DNA from 3 places in the Planococcus sp. BI3 genome. Region 3 is predicted to be linked to each of the others. Evidence: predicted binding sites of a transcription regulator. Region 3 holds the regulator's gene; each other region holds the start of a gene.
What was found. The regulator Rex, encoded in region 3, represses fermentation and respiration genes when NADH is low (regulators of the CRP and FNR family bind a similar motif). The targets are predictions, from matches to a motif close to TTGTGAAATATTTCACAA.

Region 1 (5,708 bases), 910 kb from region 3:
GCTAATCATTTTTTTCATTAAAAAGGCTCCTTAATTCGTTTAACATTCCGCTCACCGATCATTTTAATTTTCTACATACTCCCAGTATAACGCCAGCCGAAGAGAAGCTGAATTATTTCACTAATAATCTTGTGATAAACAGAACATTTAGGTAAAATAAAGAGGAACTTCAATTAGTGAAAAGTTCCTCTATTTCCACTGACCGCTAAAACCTGATAAATCGTGCAAAAATCAAATACGCTACATCCTTATCAAGAGAGGCAGAGGGAATGGCCCGATGACGCCCGGCAACCGCCAGTTAACTTAACTGGAATGGTGCCAAATCCAACAGAACCGCGATGTTCTTAAAGATGAGGAAGAGAATTTCACCTGCAGGCCACCACTCTTCCCTTTTTCAGCGGAAGAGTTTTTTTATTTTAAGGAGTGATCAAATGAAATTGAGCAAAGCTGAACAGATTAAACGAACACGGGTACCTGTAGCAGATCCCGCACTGGCTGAACGCCTGCCGCCTGGGCAAGTCCTGACCGAGCGCTTTCCGGTCCTGACTGAAGGCGAAGTACCGGTATATGACATGGCCACCTGGACCTTGAAGATCTTTGGGCAGGTCGATAAAGAAGTTACGCTGCATTACGACGACTTATTGAAATTGCCCCAAACGACGGTGACCCGCGACATCCACTGTGTTACGCGCTGGTCCCGCTTCGATAATACATTTACAGGCGTCAGCTTTATCGACCTGATGAAAGAATTGGGTGTCACACCGAAAAGCGGCTACGTGATGCTTCATGGTGACTATGGCTACACGACCAATCTTGCGCTGTCCGACCTCGACCGGGAAGATGTGCTGCTTGCCCATTCACTTGACGGCGAGCCGCTGACTGCCAAACACGGCTATCCGTTGCGCTTCGTGGTGCCCCATCTGTATTTCTGGAAAAGTGTCAAATGGGTCCGCGGCATCGAGTTCATCGACGAAAACCAGCCCGGCTTCTGGGAACAGAATGGCTTTCACATGAACGGCGACCCGTTCCAGGAAGAGCGATTTTCCGGCGAAGACCTGGAGATTCCAGAGGACGAGTGGGAGAAAAAGGATTTCGACTGACTCCATCCAGCTGTATGATTCCAGGACAACAGCGCTGTTGCTTAGAGAGATAACTTGCATCAATTCCGAATTTTTTTTGCGTATTCTTTTAAAGAACCCATCACCCTTTTTTGCGAAGGGTGATGGGTTCTTTAGATTATAGATAAAATTTGTGGCAGTTTCTGATAATTCCACATGCCTACTAAGACAAAGACGGTATTTTCCCCCACAGAAATAGGCTCCATCGATGTATGGAAATATGCTACTACCTCTTCTATCTCAACATTTTCGGCATCCACTCTTTCAAAATACTTATCTTCTGTTAGGCCAAGACTGGTTGCCCACTCATAAAAAGTGGAAAGTTTTTTGCCGTCTACATAAACTTGTCTCTCTTGTATTTCTGCCGTTTCCCCTGGTAATCCAATGAGGTGTCCCAGCGGTTCAATGTCTTCTGAAACCATTAAGTTTTCATGTATGGACGTATCTAAATCATGATTTCCTCAATCTATCATGAAGGGAATTCTATAAAAAAAGAGCCCATCGGTGGCATTTACACCGTTCGGCTCTCTGATTTTAAGATTCTGTAGCAGTCAATTGTTTCTTTTTGCGAAGTGACTTCGGAATATAAATACAGTACGGTTCACTTTCCATATAATCTCCCGTTATATTGAATGCTCTCGATCTGGATCCCCCACATACATAACGAAATTCACATACACCGCATTTCCCTTTATACTTATCGGGATTTCGTAGATTTTGGAACACTTCTGATTCACGATAAATCGTCGCCAGGGGCGTTTGCCGTACATTTCCTGCATTTATTGGCAACAGTCCACTTGGAAAAACATCGCCGGTATGAGAAATGAACACAAATCCATTTCCGTCATTAACGCCTTTAGGTGCACGGCCGAGACCGTCTATTTGTCCGGTCTTTCCACTCATTAAAGCATCTTCATATTCAATGGTGTCATTATTAGTGGATTTTTCACGCATTTTGTTTTGAATAACTACACGACGATAATGTTGTGCAGCAGTCGTTTTTATATCAAACGGCACTCGTTTTGACAATTTATATAACCACTGTAATACTTTTTCATGTTCTACAGGTGAAATCATGTCACTCTCTTTTCCTCGTCCAGTAGGCACAAGGAAAAACACACTCCATAATACACAATTAAGATTTTCTACCATCTCAGCCATTTCCTCTAGATAGTCCACATTGTATCTTGAAATCACCGTATTGATCTGGAGAGGCATTTCTAATTCATGCAAGTAGCTGATTGCATTCATGGTTAAATCAAATGAGCCGGCTGTCCCCCGGAAAAAGTCATGAGCTTCTGCACAATGTCCATCGATGGAAAAGGCCCACCTGGATAGTCCAACGTCTTTCGCTTTTTTCATAGCTTCTTTCGTGACATTCGGCGTTGCCGAAGGCGTCATGGAAACACGTACCCCTTTTTTCACAGCATATTCGGCAATTTCAAAGACATCTGGCCGCATCAATGGATCACCGCCAGTAAAAACAAGCATTGGATTATTCATATCATAGATATCATCAATTAATTTTTTACCCTCATCCAGCGTTAACTCACGGGGATCACGAAAGTATTGAGCCTCAGCTCTACAGTGTATACATTTCAACTCACAGGCGCGCGTCAACTCCCAAATAACGATGAAAGGATTTTCATTGTAATCTTGAGAAAACATTCTAGGACCTCCTAATTTAATTATCAGAGTAAGTATAGAATTCATTTGCGGTACTGTATGTGATATATTTCACACTTTTTGAATCTCCATCTAGAATACGCCATCGGATAAACGCAAATTACCGGCTCCAATCCTTCCAGGGGCGCAACAAACTTCTATTATTACCCTGAAAACCTAATCCTTCAGTTCTAAGTGCGTTTGTACAAATGAATCATCATATTCTTCACCTATTTAAATTTCATTTCATTTGCTGATTGATGATTCAGGCGTGCGGAATGGAAAAGCGCGAAAAGTAGTGCCTATCCAAAAATCCTTTTTTGAAAAAGAAAAACAGAAAGTGTGATATGCGTCACTAACAATTTTTTTTGTTCCGTTATGATTGGAATGTACAGAAGAAAGCGACCGACAATTCAGAGGAGGAAAAATAAATGATGACTCTACCCATTTCTACTAATACTTTGGTAAAAGAGATCGTAAATGAATTACCCAAATCGAGTGATGTGTTCAAGCGTTTTCGTATAGATTTTTGTTGTGGCGGCAACATTTCATTAATGGCTGCAGCAGATGAACAGAATGTAGATGTATCCACCTTATTAGATGAATTAACTATTGTTTTTGAAAATAGTACGCCTGCGGATAAGAATATGGATGTTTGGTTGGAATCCGACACTGAAACCATCATCAACCATATAACGGAAAATATTCATCGGCCATTGATGACAGAGTTAGCTGAGCTTAGCCCATATGTAACTAAAGTTTTTAAGGTACATGGTGAATCCCGTCCAGAACTAGTTAGAGTTAAAGATTTATTTTATGAATTTAAGAGAGAAATGATTGAGCACTCTGCTAAAGAAGATACAATCGTCTTCCCCTTAATAAGAAAGCTGGCAGACAACTCAGTCGAAAATCTAGAAGAGACCGTCAACTATATTAGAGAACTTGAAAAAGAACACGACCATGTTGGCGCTATTCTAAAAGAACTTAGAGAAATCACATCTGATTTCACGCCGCCAGTTGACGCATGTGGAACTTATCGTCTCGTATACAAACGCCTTGAATTGCTTGAAGGAGAAACTTTCATGCACGTCCACTTAGAGCAGAATATTCTTTTCCCAAGATATATTTAATAATCCTCTTTAAAAGGCTGCAAAAAATTAGCTGATATTCCATCAAAATCTCAGGGAACTGATGGGAATGGAGGCTTCTTTTTTTAGTCTTCCGGTGACAGGTAAGGGAGTACGGAGGGTCTTCTTAAGTTATTGAAGACGCCACACCTTTCGTGCTTCTTCCTGCGTCCGGAAACTATTGCAGTCAAATAAATTGATCGTAAATGGAAAAAATCAAAAGGACTGATATTTTATGGGCAAACAAAAGAATATCGTTATTGTGGGAGGAGGAATTGCTGGACTTACAGCATCTTATTATTTGCAAAAAGAAATAAATGAGAAGCAACTTCCCTATCAAATCAAGCTCATTGAAGCGAGCGGTCATCTTGGGGGCAAAATTAAAACAATTAAGAAAGATGGCTATATGATTGAACGGGGTCCAGATTCCTTTTTAATCAGAAAACAGTCTGCGGCACGCTTAGTGAAAGAGGTAGGTTTGGAGCATGACTTAGTTAAAAATGGAACGGGGCAATCCTTTATTTTGGTGAAAAACAAACTTCATAAGATGCCAAGTGGTTCATTTATGGGGATTCCAACTGAAGTGAAACCATTTTTATTTTCCGGTCTTTTTTCCACTAAAGGAAAATTACGGGCTTCCTGTGATGTAGTTTTACCAAGAGGTGAGCAAGCAAGCGACCAATCGCTAGGTGAATTTTTCCGGAGACGATTTGGTGATGAATTAGTCGATAATCTTGTAGAGCCTCTTCTTTCTGGTATCTATGCTGGAGATATCAACAAATTAAGCTTAATGGCAACCTTCCCCAATTTTTATCAACTGGAACAAAAACATCGCAGTCTTATTCGAGGTTTACAAATTTCAATGCCGAAAAAGGAAAAAACCAAAAAGTCAAAACCAAGCATGTTTTATAGTTTAAAAAACGGACTGCAGTCATTAGTGGAAGCCGTCGAAGAGAAACTGGAAGATGGTACTGTGATGAAGGGCGTTTCTGTAGAGAAGATCGAACGAAAAGACAGTAAATACTATCTGCAATTAGAAAATGGTGATAGTTATATAGCGGATGCGGTCATATTAGCCACTCCAGCATTTGCTATGCAAAAGATGTTTCACCAACATAAGTTCATGGTTCCAGGAAATGAATTGGCACCACCATCTTCTGTGGCAAATGTAGCTTTGGCATTTGACGGTTCAGTCATACAAAAAGATTTGGATGGGACTGGGTTTGTGGTTGCTAGAAATAGTGACTATCGAATCACTGCATGTACATGGACTCATAAAAAATGGCCAATAATGACAACACCAAAAGGCAAAGTGCTTTTACGGTGTTTCTTAGGGAAACCAGAAGATCAAGGTGTAGTTGATTTATCAGATCAAGAATTGATCGACATTGTAATGAATGATTTGAGCAAACTCATGAATATAACTCAGAAACCAGAATTTTCAGTCGTCACAAGATGGGCAAATGCCATGCCGCAATATACGGTTGGGCATACTGACAGGCTTAATAAGTTGATTGGGCAAATGAAAGAGGAAATTCCAGGGGTATATTTGGCCGGAGCGTCTTATCGTGGGATTGGTATTCCAGATTGCATCGATCAGGGTGAAGCTGCGGTTGCCAGTGTCCTTCAATATTTAGAATCCTAGAAAGTAAATCCATGGGGTGTACTTTCTGGGATTGTTGTTTTTAAACTAACGCTTACACCAATTCTTCCAATCTTTTCTTATTGACGACTAAGTCACCTTTGGCATTAGTTGTAATTATTTTCAACTTTTTAAGTTGGCTTAAAGTTCTGCCGA
Region 2 (5,708 bases), on a different replicon from region 3:
CACGTAAAAGACTACATAGAGATCCGGGAAGTTCGGTATACCGGATCGAAAGAAGTGCCTTTTTTGTTTGTCACACTTTATGGAGGGACAGTACGTCCTCTCTCCCGCCGTGCCATTGAGAACCTGGTGACTAAGTATACGGCTGCCTTTGCCCAGGGCGAAGGTATGAGCCCGCACAAGCTCCGGCATAGTTTTGCAGCGGACTTTATTCGCAATGGCGGGAATATTGTCCTTCTGCGAGATCAGCTGGGACACAGCAACATTGAAACCACTTCTCTATATACCAATCTTTCCAATAAGGATAACGAGCAGGTATTAACGCGGATGGAGACCAATCGTTTAAAGCGTGCAGATACAGATAAATAAGGGTGTTGAAAAGGTCAGATGGCTTTGTAAGCTACCTGTCCTTTTCCATATGCACTTTACTACTGAAACAAGTTTTAATTTTAATCTGAATCTATTAAAATTCCTTAAATAGGTATTTTGCGAACATATATTAATGAAGATAGAAAGATATCTTTTTAAAAGAAAGGTATCTTCCTACTTCTATCTAAACATTTTTTCTTCTAATAATCTGATGACAAGGAATAATATTTAATCCCAAATAAATAACAATCATTAAATTTCATTTTAGTTCTCGTTCTGAAAGTATGCTTTTCAATCAAAAAGAATAAGAAGCTTTCATTAAAGCTAGTGCTGCGCGCTAAGTATAATAAGAAATTTAAACCAAATTTTATAAATGAGAATTTATTTGACCCATTGAACTATCCTATATCAGCCTAGAAATACGAGATCCCTAACCATCCGCAAATCGAACAATATTATCTACCTACAACAACGAACGCATCAAACAAAAATTGGCCGGCATGAGTCCGGTGAAATACCGAGCTCATACCAGCCAATTAGCTGCATAAACTAAAACTCTAACTTTAAGGGGTCACTACCGCCTGACTAGCACCGCTTTTCCCTTTAGTATTTTTCTATTATAATTTCTATTACTTTCTATAATCTCTCATATGTAAACCGAACTCTTGGCAGGGCTTTCCTTATTTTCATTTACACAACATATTTTACGCTCTCTTACTTAATTTTGAAATCCTTTCACATTACACATAATTACCATCAAATATCGTACCGATTGCTAGATGAGCAGCAAAGCATCCAGATCCAGTATACGGATTCGGCGCTGGTCTTCCTGTTCAATCCATCCCTCGTCTTCAAACTTGGCAAGTTTCCGGCTGATGGTTTCGGGAGTCGTACCGAGAAAAGAAGCAAGATCTTTTCTGGACATCGGCAAACGGTACTCCGTCGATTTGTTTTCTTCCACCTGCTGAGCCAGATAAAGCCCAATCCGTGTTTCCACGTCTTCTGTCGCAAAGCTGGTCATCTGGCTTTCAGCCTGGCCAAGCCGATTGGAAAATTCACTTAGGATTTTCCATGAAATATTCGGATATCGCTGCAGAAATTCCTGAAGATTGTCGCGCTGGATGCTACAAATGTCGGTCTTTTCCATCGCTTCCGCATAATCATCATGAATCGATTCCTTAAACAAAGCGAGTTCCCCGGTGAAATCGCCCGGCTCCAGAATCCGGATCAATTGCTCTTTGCCGTTTTCCGACAGACGGTAAACTTTCACTTTTCCTTGATGGACTATATACAAGGAATCCGAGGCATCGCCAACACTGTGCAGCAGCTCCCCTTTCTTTAAGGAGATGGAACGCGTCGTTTTGGCGACTTCCTCCATTTCTTCGTCTTGAAGATGATTAAAGATCGGAACTATGGAAACACATAATTGATGTGCTCCCTTGTTTCCTTCTGTATGCTGGCATGCTTCCTGATACTTCATACTTTCCCTCCTAGTTAGGCAACTTTCCTTGAATATACAGAATACCCCAGTTTCACAATAAGTTCTTCGATTTGTTGATCTGAAATTTGTAATTCATCAAACTCAACTCTTACTTTTCCGGAATGGAACAGTACTATGCCATCCTTTACACCAGCCTGTTTCCCCAAAGTATTCTCAATTTTTTTGATGCAGGACGGACAACTGAATGGCTCCATTTGAAATACCGCTTTTCTCATATTGCTCTCCTCCTTATATTCATCTTCATTATAAGGGGTGCCTGTTTCTTTAACCTTGATGGCCGTCAAGGATGATAGTAGTTTAAAGAAATTAACCCTTAAAAGGATTAAAAAATAAAATTTAGTGAATAATACAAAAGAGGATATAGTCTAATTAGACTAAAAACTTATACGATATGCAAGCATACCCAAATCATCTATTCGTAAAAGTGAATGAGAAATGTTCCATATTGGTTTTGCATTGACAGGCATCAAGGAATCCAATTTTTTATTCGCGTATACTGTCTTAACAGATTTATTTTCAATATTCCTGCAATTCCATTCTATTGGTATTTTGCGGCATTATCCAATTTTGAGTTTTACTCGAAAAATTTAAGTTGGTTTCATTCCTTAATGAAGCAACTTGAATAGAACTGAAGCTGCTCTCTGCTTCATCCGGAAAAGAAAGGAGGAAATCAAAATGAAGGAAGCTTCCAAAAAGAAAGACCGCGAAGACGCTCAGGAAACTTCATTGCGAGGCACTTTTACTTCCGTTCTGATCATCGCGGTATTCATGCTTGTGTCCTGGTTCAGCGTTTTCTTTTTATTCCTGGAGCGCAACTGAAACGGGGCAACTATTATAGAAATTTGAGAGGAGATTCGACGTATGCATATCCATCGTTATGAAAAACTCTGGCTGATTATCGGTTCACTCATTTTAGCCGTTTTCCTCGGGATTTTAGCATTTCAAACTTTTTTCCTGGAAATGGGGCCGCCGAGCCATGCGGAAATGATCGATCCGCAAACGGTCCGCGAGTCTGAGATTTTTGCGGACACTGAGCTGAAGGAAATCGGCGATAACGAATACGAAATTGCCATTATCGCGGAAATGTTTGCGTTCCAGCCGGGTGATTTGGAAATTCCGGCAGGCGCGACAGTCCATTTCACTTTGGCATCACCTGACGTCACCCACGGCTTTAAAATTACAGACACGAACGTCAATGTCATGGTCGTTCCCGGCCATATTTCGAAAGTCAGCCATACATTCGACGAGCCAGGGGAATACCTGATCCTATGCAATGAATATTGCGGCCTCGGGCACGAGTTCATGGCGAACACCATCACCGTCAAATAAAGAAGAAAGAAGGGGAAGAAATGGCTCACATCAATGAAACACCGATTCTGCATAAAGGGACGGCCGTTAACGAAGATGCCGCTGCCGGCATTACGGGACGGGATATCCGACTATCGGCCGCGAATTTATTCATCGCATTTATTGCATTATTAATCGGCGGATTTGCCGGTCTATTGCAGGGCCTGGTCCGCAGCGGTTTTTTTGAACTCCCTTCGTGGATCAGTTATTATGCACTGCTGACTGCCCACGGCGTCATGTTCATCCTGGTATTAAGTTCTTTTTTCAGCATCGGCTACCTGTATGCCGGAACTTCACGGGTGCTTGGCGGACTGGCCAATAAAACCATCGCTTTCGGATGGGCAGGCTTTGCTCTCATGACAACCGGCACGCTGATCGCTGCGTTTCTTATTGTTACCGGAAACGCCAATGTGCTTTATACGTTTTACACTCCGATGCAGGCGCATCCCTGGTTTTATATCGGGCTTGCGCTTATTGTCGTCGGCATCCTGTTAAATTGCATCGGCATGTTCATCACCTATCAGAGCTGGCGCAAACGAAATCCCGGAAAACTAACGCCGCTTTTCGCCTTTTTCGCAAATGCCGTTTTCGTCCTTTGGGTTTTCGCTTCCCTGTTCATCGCTGTTTTTGTCATAGCGATGGTCATTCCGTGGGCATTCGGATGGGTTGCAACCATTGATCCGATGATGGGCCGCACCTTATTTTGGGCTTTCGGCCATACGCTCGTGAATATTTGGATGCTGACATCCATTTCAGCCTGGTATGTGGCGATGCCAAAAATCATCGGCGGAAAAGTATTCAGTGATTCACTGGCGCGTGTCGCTGTGGTCATTCTTGTGGTGGCCAATGTACCCGGCGGCTTCCACCACCAGATCCTTGATCCGGGCTTGTCCGTCAATGTGAAATTTCTGCACGTGATTCAAACATTCATGATCATTTTCCCTTCCCTCATGACCGCCTTTGCGATGCTCGCCACTATGGAACGGACCGGAAGAGCAAAAGGCGTTACGAGTTTGCTCGGCTGGTGGAAAACGCTGCCTTGGTCTGATGCCCGTTTCTTCGCATTGATTGTCGCCATGTTTGCCTATATCCCAGCGGGACTCGGCGGAATTATCAACGCCAGCAACCAAATTAACCAGGTTGTCCATAATTCCATCTGGGTCACCGGCCATTTGCATTTAACCGTTGGCACTACGGTCATCCTGACATTTTTTGGGATTTCCTATTGGCTGATCCCTTATTTATCCGGCAGAAAAATGACGCCGACAATCAACCGGCTGGCCGTTGCCCAAACGGTCATTTGGGCGAGCGGCATGCTGCTCATGTCGGGTGCCATGCACATTAACGGGCTGCTCGGAAGCCCCCGCCGGACGGCCAATACGTCCTACAATGGCCACAGCGCCGCTGCGGACTGGGCGATGTACGAAATGTTGATGGCGATGGGCGGAGTGATCCTGGTCGTCGGCATCATTCTGCTGGTTTATATCTGGGCACAGCTCGCCTTTTTCGCGCCAAAAGGAAAGACAGACTTTCCGATCGGAGAAGATTACAGCCCTTCAGATGCATCACCGCTGTTCATGGACCGCTGGTCGATTTGGGTGGCACTGGCGACAGTATCAGTGGCCATTGCTTATATCATCCCGCTGATCGACTTTGCTTCGGGCCATAATCCGGGATCGCCGCCGTTCTTGATGCCTTAGCTCAGCAGAAAAGTTACAGATATAGATAAAAGAGGATGTTCCCAAGTCAGTTCTTCAGCAGACTCGGGGCATCCTCTTTTTCTTTCTTACAATAATCCGATCCATTTCCAGTAGGTCGCGCTGAAAAGCAATATCAGCAAGTAACCGATGATGGTCAGCGGCACACCTGATTTCAAAAAGTCCTTCACTGTGAAAGCCCCTGTTCCGTAGGCCAGCATGTTTTGCGGCGCACTGACCGGAAGCAGGAATCCAAACGAAATGACGAATTGCTGGATTAAGACAAAACCGATTTCATTGCCATCGAGCTGCAGAGTCGTGGCCAAAGCGATAAAGATAGGGATCAACGCAGATGACAAGCTCGTTGCACTCGCAAAACCAAGGTGAATGAGAATATTAAATAAAGAAAGCAAGGCGATCGTCGCAAGAAGCGGCATATTTTCCAATCCCATCGCCCCAAATACTTTATCGGACAACCATTGGGCCGCTTCCGTACTCAACAAAGTGGAGCCGAGCGCAATTCCGACAGCGAAAACGATAATCGTACCCCATGGAATCATTTTTTCTACCGTCTTCCAGTCAAAGACACCCACTTTTGGAGCCAGTAAAATAGCGATTGCTACGATGGTGACCGTTGTTGTATCAAAGGGATGCAAGATTTCTTCTGTCGACCACAAAAGCAATAATGCCAAAGATACGACAATCAACCGGATTTCAGCCGGCTTAAGAGGCCCCAATTCATTCAAGTCTTTCTGAATCAACTCGGTGCCGCCTTCCACTACTTTCGTCTCTGGCTT
Region 3 (5,708 bases):
TCCTGCGTATTTCGAGAAGATGACGCGGTCGCCAGCTTGCACGTCCAATTCTGTGCGCTGCCCGTTTTCACGGATAAGTCCATTTCCTACAGCGATCACATGGCCCTCCTGCGGTTTTTCTTGTGCTGATCCCGGCAAGACGATACCGCTTGACGTTTTTTCTTCCGCTTCGATGAGCTCAATAATTACACGATCTCCTAGTGGTCTTAACAATTGAAACACCCTCCTCAAATTATCTAAATGTTCTCGCTTAGCACTCTCAACCTCTGAGTGCTAACCCACTACCAAGTTTAATAAAATCTTCAGTCTTTTGCAAGTGGTAACCATCATGATTTTGATTTCTTTGCGGTTGGCCTCTGAAAGCTCTACAATAGAAAGAGCATCCATCAGTGAAAGGAATTACATCATGCCCACCAAACGAAAAACCTTTATAGACAATTTTTTTAAAAATGATAGCACGTCTCGGCCAAAAGCTAAACAGACCAGCGGCCACCGCCCGAAATCCCAAGGCAAAAAGACGCCGCTGTATGTATTATTGATTTTTATCGCAGCACAGCTTTCACCGATCCTGTTTATAGCTCCCACCTTGAGTTATTTTCAAGGGCAAGGCATGGACCGTGCAGCTGCCGGCGCCGCTACATCAGGCTGGCTGATTTTCCTGACCATGGGCATCGGCTTTGTTCTTACGCTCCTCGTGATTTTCCGGGACAAGCGCTTTTTTGATATCTGGAAAGGCAAGAAATCCAGCGTCTTCATGTCAGTCGTCTGGGGCTTTCTTGGCTTCTTGCTGTTGCTGATCGGGCAATCGATTGCCGCTTTAATTGAAATGAAGTTTCTCGGCATCGAGCCAGGCTCTGATAATACTGCTTCATTAGTCAACATTGCTGAAGCGGTGCCGCTCGCTATCGTTTCAATCGTATTGTTTGGACCGATTCTTGAAGAACTGGTCTTCCGCCGTGTGTTGTTTGGTTCACTCAACCAAACAACCAATTTCTTTTTCGCGACAGCAATCAGTGCTTTAGTGTTCGCTTTGATCCATTTCGACTTTACGCACTTGCTGCTGTACTTCACTACCGGATTGATCTTGGCGTTTTTATACCAGAAAACGAAAAGCATCATCACACCGATCATCGCCCATATTTGCCTGAACGGCTATGTCATGCTGATTCAGCTCAATATGGATAAGATTTTAGAGTTCCAAAAACAGATGGAAGAACTTCAATCTGCAGGATTCTTCTTCATCTTCCAATGACCATCAAATAAGAAAAAACCTTCCCCGATCTAATTCGGTGGAAGGTTTTTTCTTATTCGATCGGTTGTTGTTCTTCGATAATTTGCTGCTGTTCAGCTTTAAGGAACTTTCGGTAGCCGATTTTGGCGATGATGACACTGAATTCGTACAGCACGATCAATGGCAAGGTCACAATCATATGCGAAACGATGTCCGGCGGGGTGATGAACGCCGCGATGACCACCAATCCAAGATAGGAATACTTGCGGTATTTCGTCATCAGCATCGGTGTGATGATGCCAAGTCTGGTCAAAAACAGCATCAGCACAGGCAACTGGAAAATCAGGCCGAACGGCAGCGTGATCTGGAACAGGAACTGAAAGTATTCATTGATGCCGATGGTCTCCTGTATATCCATATTATCGGAGATATTCAACATAAATCCGATGACGTAAGGAAACAGGATCAAATAGGCAAACGCGATCCCCCCAAGAAACAACAGCAGGGAAAACGGAATATAACTTAACGTTGCTCTCCGCTCTTTATCGAGAAGTCCTGGACTGATGAATGCCCAAAACTGATACATGATCAAAGGGGACGTGATGATCAACGCTAAAATCATCGTGACCTGCATGAAAATCTTCAGCGGATCTGTAATTTTAAACGCGTTCAAGGTAAGGTCTCTTGCTTCTTCCGTGTATTGCAAATATTGAATCAAAGGCTGGGCAATAAAAAAGCTGACAATAAGGGCCAATATAAAGAAAACGACTACAATGGTCAGCCGTTTTCTCAATTCAACTATATGTTCAACTAAAGTCATGTCTTTTTCTGTCATCAGACAAACATCCTATCGTATTTCCTTTTGCTCATCTTTCTTCTTCAGTTCTACTTTTTTATCGTCGTCTTCATCGTCTACAAGTCCCTTTGTAGCGTTTTTGAACTCACGCAAAGACGAACCGAATGCTTTTCCAAGTTCCGGCAGCTTTTTAGGGCCGAAAACTAGCAAGGCAACAACACCGATAATGATGATACTCATTGGACCTGGCATACGTGGCACCTCCTGTATTATGGCTCTATTTTACATCATTGCAGCTGTTTTGGCTATTTGGAAAGGGCGTAAAAATGTGAAGGTTTTAAGTCATTGCTGTTTGATCTGATAAATCAATGTCTGCAATTCAACTGACAGGTCGATGGTCTGGACACGGATATGGTCGGGCACTGAAATACGCACCGGCGTAAAATTCAAAATCCCTTTGATATCGGTCTTCGCCAAACGGTCTGTCACTTCCTGTGCGGATCGTGACGGCACTGTCAAAATGACCAGTTCCACCCCATACTCTTTGATTTTCTCTTCGATTTTATCAGGATGGTACGTATTGATGTCGCTGATCTTTTCGCCTTCGAGTGGGCTGTTCGAATCGAAGGCCACAATGATTTTCGTGTTGTGGTTGCGATGGAAATTATACTTTAAAAAGGCACTGCCGAGTCCCCCAACACCAATCAGCGCTACATTTGTAGCTTCGTCCTGATCCAATGTCTTCCGGAAAAACAGCAGCAGCTCCTGTACATCATAACCATAGCCTTTTTTTCCAAGCGCACCCAGATGGGAAAAATCACGGCGGATGGTGGCAGAATCAATTTTCATTGCTTCGCTCAATTCCTGCGAGGAAATCCGTTTTTGTCCGGCATTCGCGAAGTTTTGAAGGAAACGGTAATACAGCGGAAGCCTTTTGGTCGTGGCTTGCGGAATTTTTGATGGCTCATGTAACATACGCTTTCGCATCCTCCTGAGGTGTTGTCAAATCGCTTTCATCTTACAATAGGAGACTTGATATGTAAAGGCTTGCGCAATTGCGAACAACTGTCCCATCAGCTACACTTAAAGGGAATAGAGGTGACCTACATGATTGTTTTACAAGTAAATCAAGTCTATAAATCATTTGGTGCGGAAGAGATCCTGTCGGGCGTCAAATTGGAAGTACAGCACCGTGACCGCGTAGCATTGGTAGGCCGTAACGGTGCAGGAAAATCCACATTGCTGAAAATCATCGCCGGTGAAATGTCCCACGACAGCGGGGACATCAGCATGCCGAAAGATTTGACGATCGGCTACCTGGAACAGCAGACCAATTTAGAGTCGGACGCCACCGTTTGGGATGAAATGATGACCATTTTCCATCATTTCCGTGAACAGGAAGCGCAGCTTCGCCACCTGGAAGCACAGATGGCCGAACCTGACATATACAATAATCCTGCAGAAAACGATAAAGTTATGAAGGAATACGACCTGCTGCAGAATGACTTCAAGGACGCAGGCGGCTATCAATACGAAGCGGATACACGGGCCATCCTAAACGGCATGAAATTCTATCCGGATGACTTCAACAAAAAAGTAGTGTCGTTATCCGGCGGCCAGAAAACGCGCTTGATGCTGGCGAAGCATCTTCTCAGTAAGCCCCAACTGCTGATTCTCGATGAGCCGACCAACCACCTGGACATCGAAACGCTAAGCTGGCTGGAGAACTACCTGAAGAATTACCCGGGTGCTTTGCTGATTGTTTCCCATGACCGTTATTTCCTTGATCAAGTTGTGACGCTGGTCTATGAAGTTTCCCGCCACCGCGTCAAAAAGTATACCGGCAACTACAGCCGATACTTGGACGAAAAAGCTAAGCAATACGAATTGGACCAAAAGCAATTCGAGAAACAGCAGGGTGAGAAAGCCAAGCTGGAGGATTACGTTCAGCGCAATCTGGCGCGGGCTTCAACGACTAAAATGGCACAAAGCCGCAGGAAGACCCTCCAGAAAACTGATTGGATGGATGCCCCCGATGGCAATGAAAAATCAGCCCGCTTCGGCTTCACCATCGACAAGCAAAGCGGCAATGACGTTTTGAGTGTCCAGTCGCTGAAGATTGGCTATGCCAGCAAACCAGTTTCTGAGAATGTCTCATTCAAGCTGTACCGCCAGGAAAGCTTGGCGCTGGTCGGCCCGAACGGCGTCGGCAAATCAACTTTGCTGAAAACCATCATAAAAGAGCTGGAGCCGCTCGATGGCGACATCCATTACGGCACCGGCATTCAATTTGGCTACTACGACCAGGAACAGGCCAATTTAAAAGGCAATAAGCCCGTCTTGAACGAACTTTGGGATGATTATCCCCTCATCAATGAAAAAGACATACGCGGCATCCTGGGACGTTTCCTGTTTACCGGCGACGATGTACTGAAACCGGTCTCTACACTTTCAGGTGGCGAGAAGGCACGCGTTGCCCTTGCCAAACTGATGATGCAAAAAGCCAATGTTCTGTTGCTCGATGAACCAACCAACCACTTGGACCTCGACAGCAAGGAAGTGCTCGAGAATGCTTTACTGGATTATCCAGGCACCTTACTTTTCGTATCACATGACCGTTACTTCATGAACCGGATCGCCACCAAAGTCATCGAACTTAGACAGGACGGCACAACCGAATACCTGGGTGACTACGATTATTACGTGGAGAAGAAGCTGGAAGTTGCTGAACTCAAGGCTCTTGATGAAGCCGGTTCGGTTACCGAAGTGAAAAAAGCTGCAGCTGCCGCTTCCACTTCGCAGATTGATAAGGAAGCGAAAAAACTGGAACGCCAGCTCGTCCGCCAATCTGAAGAAGTCGAACAGGCTATGGAAAAATTGGATTTGCAGATTAGCGAAATCGAAGAGCAATTATGCGAACCGGAAATCTTCCAGAATCACGAGCGCGTCCTGCCGCTTCAAAACCAATTGGAAAGCTTGAAAGCAGCTCACGAAGAAACGATGACCCAATGGCTTGAACTTCAGGAAAAAATTGAAAGTATTTAATTTAGACCGGCTATTTCTATAGCCGGTTTTTTGGTCTCTATATATAGGTCAATAGGTTTTTGTGAAATATTTATTTCCACAGATTTCTCCACAATCCTTCGCTTGTCTAATCAACTGTCAACAGACTTTTGCACATTATCCACAGGTCAATGAAATGTTATCCACATAGTTTTCCACTCTAAAGCACACAATATATAGGATAACCACCTTTTACCCCCTAGTTAGTAACAGCTTATTCACAAATTGTGCATAAGTACAAATGTTCTCTATTGACAGATCAATTTTGTTTTTGACTGTGAAAGTCTGAATTTTATGGTAAAAAAAAGCAAGTAATTTCACACATTTCAGAGTTCCTGAAATGATGAAATTACTTGCTTCTATTAAATCCATGATATTAAAGGCATGCCCGGCCGACCATTCATGGCCATTGTGCCATAAAGTTCTTTTTCATACATAAGGGTTCCTGCTGCGGCAATCATCGCCGCATTATCAGTACACAGATGCAAGGAAGGAATATAAAATGGAATGTCCTTTTGCTTGAATGCTGCTTGCAATGAGTTCCGCAATCCTTTGTTCGCTGCAACTCCACCTGCTGCAATCACTTGACGAACCTTGTATTCCTCAGCTGCACGCACA

Region 1: ric (iron-sulfur cluster repair di-iron protein) is a predicted target of Rex. The motif match lies at 3,124-3,141, and genes of this name have one in related genera.
Region 2: AC1MEO_RS19635 (cytochrome c oxidase subunit 2A) is a predicted target of Rex. The motif match lies at 2,296-2,313, and genes of this name have one in related genera.

What each region holds. Positions count from the first base shown of each region.
Region 1 is NZ_CM155266.1:3,000,845-3,006,552, reverse strand. It holds gene modA (molybdate ABC transporter substrate-binding protein) at 1-18, opposite strand, end outside; SAM riboswitch class I at 246-357, shown strand; gene AC1MEO_RS15075 (sulfite oxidase-like oxidoreductase) at 438-1,100, shown strand; gene AC1MEO_RS15070 (S26 family signal peptidase) at 1,232-1,540, opposite strand; gene AC1MEO_RS15065 (TIGR04053 family radical SAM/SPASM domain-containing protein) at 1,653-2,786, opposite strand; gene ric (iron-sulfur cluster repair di-iron protein) at 3,215-3,913, shown strand; gene hemY (protoporphyrinogen oxidase) at 4,146-5,555, shown strand; gene AC1MEO_RS15050 (Crp/Fnr family transcriptional regulator) at 5,608-5,708, opposite strand, start outside.
Region 2 is NZ_JBWXPQ010000002.1:85,698-91,405, reverse strand. It holds gene xerS (tyrosine recombinase XerS) at 1-366, shown strand, start outside; gene AC1MEO_RS19650 (IS3 family transposase) at 819-914, shown strand; gene AC1MEO_RS19645 (Crp/Fnr family transcriptional regulator) at 1,142-1,846, opposite strand; gene AC1MEO_RS19640 (heavy-metal-associated domain-containing protein) at 1,861-2,082, opposite strand; gene AC1MEO_RS19635 (cytochrome c oxidase subunit 2A) at 2,543-2,686, shown strand; gene AC1MEO_RS19630 (cytochrome c oxidase subunit II) at 2,729-3,196, shown strand; gene AC1MEO_RS19625 (cbb3-type cytochrome c oxidase subunit I) at 3,217-4,914, shown strand; gene AC1MEO_RS19620 (DASS family sodium-coupled anion symporter) at 5,001-5,708, opposite strand, start outside.
Region 3 is NZ_CM155266.1:2,087,141-2,092,848, forward strand. It holds gene groES (co-chaperone GroES) at 1-213, opposite strand, end outside; gene AC1MEO_RS10350 (CPBP family intramembrane glutamic endopeptidase) at 329-1,252, shown strand; gene tatC (twin-arginine translocase subunit TatC) at 1,305-2,066, opposite strand; gene AC1MEO_RS10360 (twin-arginine translocase TatA/TatE family subunit) at 2,079-2,279, opposite strand; gene AC1MEO_RS10365 (redox-sensing transcriptional repressor Rex) at 2,370-3,002, opposite strand; gene AC1MEO_RS10370 (ABC-F family ATP-binding cassette domain-containing protein) at 3,135-5,072, shown strand; gene tsaD (tRNA (adenosine(37)-N6)-threonylcarbamoyltransferase complex transferase subunit TsaD) at 5,453-5,708, opposite strand, start outside.